Regions from separate parts of the Stenotrophomonas sp. TWI1149 genome, predicted to be linked through region 2. Evidence: predicted binding sites of a transcription regulator. Region 2 holds the regulator's gene; the other holds the start of a gene.

Region 1 (4,416 bases), on a different contig from region 2:
CGTCGCGTTGCGGGCCGAGCACCGCCTGCACTTCCTCCACGCTCACCCGGTAATTGTGGTCCGCATCGACCAGGCGGAAGAAAGCATCTCCGTCGTACTCATCGCGGCTGACCTTGCCGTCGCCATTGCGGTCCAGCATCGCGAAACGATCCGGCGCGGTGGCGGGCAGGTCCTGCGCCGCGGCGGTACTTGCGGCGACTCCGCCGCAGAGAAGGAGCAGGGCAACGCGGTGCGCGAGCATCATCACGGGTGTCTCCAGACCGCAGGGGTGGGGCATGTCTTCAGCACGCAGTGTCCGCCGCGTCGATACCCGGGGCAACGGCAATTTCCCGCATTCGCACCAGTAGTTTTACTGGTTGCCCGCGTCCATCGGACCGCAGTGACCACGCCCGCCAGCGCGGCGCCATGGCATGCTGTGCAGCCTCACCAATCAGCAGGGGCGACGCAGGGTGTCTGACGATCACGTGACCACCGGCATGAGCAGCGCGGACCGCGCGTTGCATGCGGTGGTGTCCGAGCTTGAAGCGCTGTTGCGCGGCGACGGGGAAACCCACTGGGCCGACTGGATGCAGCGGGTCATCACCCAGCTTGAGCAGGGCGATCCAGGCGCGCCGGAGAGCGTGCTGCGCGCCTATGGGGGCATGGGGTCGTTCAATGATGTTGCGTTGGGCCTGGATTACAGCAACGGCCACTTCCAGTGGCGCGCAGACGCGGGTGAACTCAATGAGCGCCTGGATGCACTGCGCGGTCGCGCCTGGCAACTGGCGCGGGCGATCCGGGACGCATCCCCCGGCGCGCGTTGATCAGAGCGCCTGCTGTCCCTTCAGCACCGGATACGGATTGATCGATTCGCCTTTCCACCACTGCTTTTCCGGACCCAGTACATGGATCTCGAAATGCAGGTGGGGCGCCTCCGGACTCGCGTTGCCGGTGCTGCCGACATAGCCGATCACCTCACCGCGCTTGATCGTCTTCTTCTCGGCCAGCCCGTCGGCGTAGCGGTCCAGATGCGCGTAGTAGTAGCAGTAGCGACCGCTCGGCTCGAACTGGTACACCGTCAGACCGCCCCGCACGCTGTCGAACAGTTTCTCCACCGTCCCGTCGGCGACGGCCAGCACCGGCGTCCCGGTCGGCGCCAGGATGTCGATCGCATCATGTACGCGGCCTTCGCTGCGCGCATCGGTGAAGGTGTCCTGCAGCTGATCGGCACCGATGCCCTGCACGGGCAGCAGCAGCGCGCCCGCCGCGCCGCTTGTCGGTGCGGGTGTCGAAACGCCCGCGTCCGGCGCGGGCGGTGTGGCTGAGGTGTCGGCGGGCACCGGTGTCGTGGCCGGCGCCGGTGGCGGCGGGGCATCAAGCGCAGCGCGGGCCGAACTGGTGGCCGATCCCACCTTGGCCGGTTCGGCGGCGCCAAGCCGGGATGAGGGGCCCGGCCCCAGCAGCCAGTACCCGACCACGCCGATTACCAGTCCTACTGCCAGTAGTCGAAAGGTCTTCATCCATTACTCCTGCATCACGACCGGCACCGAGGCGTCGACCGCAGCGGCGACCTGCAGCGCATCCCAGTTGGTCATGCGCACACAGCCGTGCGATTCGGTCTTGCCGACATGGCCGGGTTCGGGCGTGCCGTGCAGGCCGTAGTGGGGCTTGGAGATGTCGATCCAGACCACGCCGACCGGATTGTTCGGGCCCGGCGGCAGGACCGCCTTGCTGTCGCCCGCCTTGGCGTCCCAGAACAGCTTGGGGTTGTAGTGGAAGGTGGGATCGCGGGAGATGCCCAGGATCTTCCATTTCCCGATCGGCAGCGGGTCGTGCTTGCTGCCCGAGGACACCGGGAACTGCGCGTAGACTTTGCCGTCCGCATCGAACAGCCGCAGCGTGGAGTCGGATTTGTCGATCACCAGCTTGCTGGCCTTCGGCAGCGGGGCGGCCGCGATGTTCGGCACCTGGATCACGCTGCCGGCCTTGCCCAGGTCGACGCCCGGGTTGAGCGTCTTCAACAGCTCGGGGGAGGCATGGAAGCGCTCGCCCAGCGCTTCTTCGATCGAACCGAAGCCCAGGGTCTTCAGCTTGGCCTGCGCGGCCGGACCCTTGGGCACCGGCTGGAACGGACCGGCCACGTCTTCCGCGGTGAGCGTGTAGCGCACCAGGGGCGGGGCGGCATCCGGCTGCAGCGCCTGCCAGGTGGCATCGTCCAGTTCGCCGGTCACCTTGACGCCATGGGCGGCCTGGAAGCCGGCCACGGCGCGCTTCTGGTTGGAGCCGCGCTCCCCATCGATCTGGCCGGGGGAGAAGTGCGCGCGGTCCAGCAGCACCTGCGCATGCAGATCCGAGCGTGGACCGGTCGCCAGCGGCGTCGCGTCGGCGTCCGGGATCGCGGCGGGCGCGGGTGCCGTCTGTGCGACCGCCCAACCGGAGGAGACCCCCAGGGCGAGGGCGAGCGCGGTGAGGCGGGCGAGACGGTGCAGGCGAAGGGACATCGGCAACTCCAGCGGGAACGTGTTTCCACCATGCCTGCCGGGCGTGCGCACTTGCCGTGAAAAGCCTGACGGGGGGCTGAGCGGCGACGCGAGGGTAACGCCGACGTTATGTGAATCCATTCACAGCGGGCTCACGGCCGTCGGTCAAGGCGCTGCCACTGCCGCCGATACCAGCCCACCCCCCCACGTTTTTCGGATGTCTCATGGAATTTTTGCGGAACGTCAGCGTCGTCTGGCGTCTAGGTATGGGCTTTGGCCTGTTGTTGCTGCTGGTCGCGGCCGTGGTCGCCACCGGCGCCACCGGGAGTGCGGTACAGAAGCGCGCGATGCAGCAGGTGGTCGAGGTCAACGTGGCCAAGGTGCGGCTGCTCTCGGACATGCTCGATGCCAACAACCAGATGATGGTCGTGCGCCGGGAGATGCTGATCCGCCAGGGCGACGGTCTGGCCGAGGATGAGGCGCGCATCGCCGCGCTGGTCGCGCGCTATGAAGCCAGCTGGGCCGCCTACCAGGCCTTGCCCGCGCAGCCGGAAGACAAGGCCGTCGGCGACGCCATCGCGGCCGCCCGCGCGGTGGCGCGTCCGCTCAACAAGCAGATGAGCGAACAGCTGCAGCAGGGCGATTTTGCCGCTGCCACGGCCCTCACCCTGGGCGCCGTGCAGGCCGCCGCCAAGGGCTGGAACCAGGCGCTCAGCGAGGGTGTGGTCTACGAGGAAAAGGAAAGCCGCGAGGCCGCTGCCGAAGCGATCCGGCTCGGCGAGCGGACCCTGCTGCAGCTGCTGGTGCTGGGCGCGATCGCGCTGGTGGTCGGCATCGCCGCCTCCGTGCTGATCGGCCGCAGCCTGACCGGTCCGCTGGCCCGCGCCGTCGGCCTGGCCACCCGGATGGCCAAGGGTGATCTGGCCCATGACGTCCATCTGGGCGGTCGCGATGAGATCACCCAGCTCGGCAACGCGATGGCCACGGTCCGCCAGAGTGTCCAGGGCGCGATCACCGCACAGCTGGACATGGCCCGCCAGCATGAGGCCGGTGCCATCAGCCATCGCATGGACGAAACGGCCTTCCCGGGCGATTTCGGCCGGATGATCCGCGCCACCAACGAGCTGGTCGGTTCGCACGTGGCCGTCGAGTTCCATATGGTCGAGGTGATGCAGCGCTACGCGATCGGCGACCTGAGCCGTGATCTGGACAGCTACCCGGGCGAGAAGGCCGTGCTGACCACCACCATGGCCACCGTCAAGGCCAGCCTGATGGCGATCAACCAGCAGATCGAGACACTGGCCTCGGCCGCCCGTGCCGGCGACTTCTCCGTGCGCGGCGACGAGCCGGCGTTCCAGTTCCAGTTCCGCGCGATGGTCGCCCAGCTCAACGGGATGATGGCCAGCTCGCAGGCCAGCATCGCGGACCTGTCGCAGGTACTGCGCGCGATTTCCACCGGCGATCTGACCTCGCGCATGGACGGCCGGTACGAAGGTGTCTTTGCGCAGATGCGCGACGATGCCAACGTCACCGCGGTGCAGCTGACCGGCATCGTGCAGCAGATCCAGGGCGCGGCCGGCAGCATCAACGATGCCGCGCAGGAACTGGCGGCGGGCCACAATGACCTGTCGCGCCGTACCGAGCAGCAGGCAGCCAACCTGGAAGAAGCGGCGGCCTCGATGGAGGAGCTGACCTCCACGGTCCGGCAGAACGCCGAGCTGGCCAACCAGGCCGACCATGAAGCCCATGCGGCGGGTGCGGCGGTCAAGGCGACCGAGCAGGCGATCGCGCAGATGGCCGCGGTGATGAGCGAGATCGACCAGTCCTCGGCGCGTATCGGAGAGATTTCCTCGGTGATCGACGGCATCGCCTTCCAGACCAACATCCTCGCCCTGAACGCGGCCGTCGAAGCGGCGCGTGCCGGTGAGAACGGGCGCGGCTTCGCGGTGGTGGCCAC
Region 2 (4,416 bases):
GCTGGACCTGATGGACGAGTATGGCTTCGACGCCGGCATCAGCCGCGACGTGGCCATGCAGATTCCGCTGGATACCGAAGCCCATCGCGGCCGTGGCCTGATGCTGGGCCTGCTCTCCAAGAAGCTGCCGATCGCCCCGGTCGACCCGCTCGAAGCCGGCGGCGTGATCGCCCTGGTCGGCCCCACCGGCGCCGGCAAGACCACCACCATCGCCAAGCTGGCCTCGCGCTTCGCCGAAGCGCATGCCGCCCGCGACGTCGCCCTGGTCACCACCGATACCGGCCGCATCGGCGCCCGCGAGCAGCTGTACGGCTTCGGCCGCCAGCTCGGCATCGCGGTCCATGAGGCCAGCAGCGGCAGCGATCTGAACCAGCTGCTGGAGCGCCTGAAGGACTACAAGCTGGTCCTGATCGACACCGCCGGGCTGGGCCCGCGCGACCGCGCCCTGGCCGCCCAGCTGCAGTGGCTGCGCGCTGCCGAGCAGATCCGCACCCTGCTGGTGCTGCCGGCCAACACCAGTTTCGGTGACATGGACGAGGTCGTCCGTCGCTTCAGCGCCGCCAACCCGCAGGGCGTGGTGCTGAGCAAGCTGGACGAGACCGGCCGCTTTGGCAGCGCCCTGTCGGTGGCCGTGGATCACCGCCTGCCGATCACCTGGGTCACCGATGGCCAGGACGTTCCCGAAGACCTGCACCGTGCCAGTGCGGCCAATCTTGTACTTCGCCTTGAAGATTTGCGCCGCGCGGCCGATATGCCCTGCAACCCGGAGTTGAACCATGCCGTCGCGTGAGTACGCCAAGCTGACCAAGACCTTCCCGTTGTCGGCTACCCGAAGCCAGCCGCTGGGCCCGGTCCGCACCATCGCCGTCACCGGCGGCAAGGGCGGCGTGGGCAAAACGAACGTTTCGGCCAATCTGGCCGTGGCGCTGGCGGACATGGGCAAACGCACGCTGCTGCTGGACGCCGACCTCGGCCTGGCCAACATCGACGTGATCCTGGGCCTGCAGCCGAAGGTGACCCTGGCCGACCTCGTCGCCGGGCGCTGCACCCTGGAAGAAGTGATCATGGAAGGCCCCGGTGGCGTGCTGGTGGTCCCGGCCGCGTCCGGCCGCCGCCACATGGCCGAACTGCAGCCGGCCGAGCACGTCGGCCTGGTCAACGTGTTCTCCGAGCTCGAACGCGAGCTGGACATCATGATCGTGGACACCGCCGCCGGCATCACCGATGGCGTGCTGACCTTCTGCCAGGCCGCGCAGGACACCGTGGTGGTGGTCTGCGATGAGCCGGCCTCGATCACCGATGCCTACGCGCTGATCAAGGTGCTCTCGCGCGAACGCGGCGTGGATCGGATCCAGGTCGTGGCCAACATGGTCCGCGATCCGAACGAAGGTCGCGTGCTCTACGAAAAGCTGACCCGCGTCTGCGACAAGTTCCTCGCCGATGTCTCGCTGAACTACCTGGGCTGCGTGCCGCAGGATGACTGGCTGCGCCTGTCGGTGCAGCGCCAGCAGCCGGTGGTGAAAGCCTATCCGTCCAGCCCGTCGGCCCTGGCATTGACCGAAATCGCGCGCCGTACCGCGCGCTGGCAGGCCCCGACCGAGCCGCGTGGCGGGGTCGAGTTCTTCCTGGAACGCATCCTCAAGCAACGCGGGGTGACGGCATGAAGGGCGCAGCACAATACAAAGAAGTCCAGCGGACCGCGGCCAACGAGTGCATTGCCCAGCACTCCGACCTGGTCCGCCGCATCGCCCACCATCTGGCGGCGCGCCTGCCGGCCAGCGTGGAGGTCGATGACCTGATCCAGGCCGGCATGATGGGCCTGATCGAGGCCTCGCGCAGCTACGACGCGGATCAGGGCGCCTCGTTCGAGACCTATGCCTCGATCCGCATCCGCGGCTCGATGATCGACGAGATCCGCCGCGGCGACTGGGTACCGCGCTCGGTGCACCGCCGTGCCCGCGATGCTGCCGCGACCATCCGCCGGCTGGAGCAGAGCACCGGCCGCGCCGCCAGCGCCACCGAAGTGGCGGCCGCGATGGACATGCCGTTGCCCGACTACCTGCGCCTGATGGAGGACGCCTCGCGCGGCCAGGTGCTGAGCCTGGAATCGCGGATCGAAGACCAGGGCGAGCTGGATACCGTCGCCCAGGGCGGCCCGACCCCGCAGCAGGTACTGGAGCGCGGTGAGTTCGGGCGCGAGCTGGGCAACGCGATCGGCCTGCTGCCCGAGCGCGAACAGCTGGTGCTCTCGCTGTACTACGAGCAGGAACTGAACCTGAAAGAGATCGGCGCCGTGTTGGGTGTCAGCGAATCGCGCGTGTGCCAGATCCATGGCCAGGCCGTGCTGCGCCTGCGGGGCCGGCTGAAGATCTTCGAGGCGGCAGACGCCGGCCTCGAGAACCATTGAAATCGAGGAAAGTGCTTTGAACAAGAACATGCGTATCCTGATCGTCGACGACTTCTCGACCATGCGTCGTATCGTCAAGAACCTGCTGGGCGATCTGGGCTTCACCAATACGGCCGAAGCCGAGGACGGGCATGCCGCGCTGGCGATGTTGCAGAGCCAGCCGTTCGATTTCGTGGTCACCGACTGGAACATGCCGGTGATGACCGGCATCGACCTGCTCAAGGCCGTGCGTGCCGACGCCAAGCTCAAGACCCTGCCGGTGCTGATGGTGACCGCTGAAGCCAAGCGCGAGCAGATCATCGAAGCGGCGCAGGCCGGCGTCAACGGCTACATCATCAAACCGTTCACCGCCCAGACCCTGGAAGAAAAGCTCGGCAAGATCTTCGAACGCCTGGCGGCGAGCGCCTGATGGAGACCCTGAGCGACAAATCCGCGCTGGTGCAGCGCCTGCAGGACGCCCTGGCCGCACTGGAAAGTGGTGACGAAGCCGGTTGGCGCCGGGAAATCGACGCCCTCGCCGCGCTGCGCACGCAGCCGATGATGGCCGGCCTGAACCGCCTGGCCCGCGAGCTCGGCCAGGCCCTGGGCGAGCTGCCCAGCCTGCCCAGCGAAGCCGGCGAGCTGGATGACGCCTGCGCGCGCCTGGACCACGTGGTGGCGATGACCGAACAGGCCACCCACCGCACCCTGGACCTGGCCGAGGAATGCCGCTCGCTCACCGAGCAGCTGCGTGCCAACGGGTTGACGCCCGACCAGGGCCAGCAGCTGGACCGGATCCGCCACAACCTCACCGAAATCGCGCTGACGCAGAGCTATCAGGACCTCACCGGGCAGATCATCCGCCGCGTGGTCGGGATCGTGCGTCGCGTGCACGAGGGCTTCGGCGCGCTCGGCCTGCCGCCGCAGGACGACGAAAAGAAGCGCGACAACAACGGCCTGGCCGGCCCGGCCGTGAACGGCCTGGATCGCCACGCGGTGTCACAGAACGACGCCGACGACCTGCTTTCGGACCTGGGACTGTAACGCTCATGAGTGCTGTTCCAGACGATATCGCTGCCGACTTCATTCTCGAGGCCCAGGAAATCCTGGACCGCCTCGGCGAACAGCTGGTGTCGCTGGAGCAGGCGCCCCAGGACACCGACCAGCTCAACGCCGTGTTCCGGGGCTTCCACACGCTCAAGGGCGGTGCCGGCTTCCTCGGCATCCAGGCGATGGTCGAGCTGTGCCACGCCGCCGAGGAAACCCTCGGCATGGCACGCTCCGGCCAGGCCACGCTGCAGGCCCACCACTTCGATGCGGCCCAGCAGTCGCTGGATTACCTGCAGTCGATGCTCGATTCGGTCTCGGCCGGCACCGAGCCGGGCTATGCTCCGCCGGAGCTGATCGCCCAGTTCGATGTCAACGGGCCGGCCACGCCGGCGCCGGCGGCCGCCACCACGGCCAGCAGCGGCGGCGAGATGATCACCGATGATGAGTTCGAAGCGTTGCTCGACCAGTTGCATGGCGGGGCCGCACCGACCGCCATCGCGGCCCCGAAGAAGGATGACGGCCTGATCGGCGAGGACGAGTTCGAAGCCCTGCTCGACCAGCTCCACGGTGGCGCCGTTCCCGGTGCCAAGGCCGTCGCCGCCGCACCGGCTCCGCGTGCCGTGGCCGCCCCGGCGGCGCCGATGGCCAAGCCGGCGCCGGCCAAACCGGTTGCCGAAGCCGAGCACACCGTGCGCGTGGATACCAAGCGTCTGGATGCCATCGTCAACCTGATCGGCGAGCTCGTGCTGTCGCGCAACCGGCTCAAGACCCTGCGCGCACGCCTGCACGATGAAGAACTCGACCGCGCCGTGTCCACGCTGGACATCGCCACCGCGCGCCTGCAGTCGGCGGTCATGCGCACCCGCATGCAGCCGGTCGGCAAGGTGTTCTCGCGCTTCCCCAAGGTGGCCCGCGATGTCGCGCGTTCGCTCAAGAAGGAAGTCGAGCTGGAGCTGATCGGCGCGGAAACCGAACTCGAC

The links. Region 2 encodes FliA, which starts transcription of late flagellar genes. Its sites were predicted from a motif close to TAAAGTTTNNCNNNCNNNGGCCGATAA; they were not measured.
Region 1: ABE424_RS09385 (methyl-accepting chemotaxis protein) is a predicted target of FliA. The motif match lies at 2,625-2,651, and genes of this name have one in related genera.

Annotation. Positions count from the first base shown of each region.
Region 1 covers NZ_JBDJLB010000006.1:250,116-254,531, reverse strand. Annotated here, with positions in the region: gene ABE424_RS09405 (hypothetical protein) at 1-244, opposite strand, end outside; gene ABE424_RS09400 (hypothetical protein) at 450-803, shown strand; gene ABE424_RS09395 (M23 family metallopeptidase) at 804-1,499, opposite strand; gene ABE424_RS09390 (L,D-transpeptidase) at 1,503-2,480, opposite strand; gene ABE424_RS09385 (methyl-accepting chemotaxis protein) at 2,684-4,416, shown strand, end outside.
Region 2 covers NZ_JBDJLB010000004.1:128,011-132,426, forward strand. Annotated here, with positions in the region: gene flhF (flagellar biosynthesis protein FlhF) at 1-790, shown strand, start outside; gene ABE424_RS06090 (MinD/ParA family protein) at 777-1,664, shown strand; gene ABE424_RS06095 (RNA polymerase sigma factor FliA) at 1,661-2,407, shown strand; gene cheY (chemotaxis response regulator CheY) at 2,424-2,816, shown strand; gene ABE424_RS06105 (protein phosphatase CheZ) at 2,816-3,430, shown strand; gene ABE424_RS06110 (chemotaxis protein CheA) at 3,436-4,416, shown strand, end outside.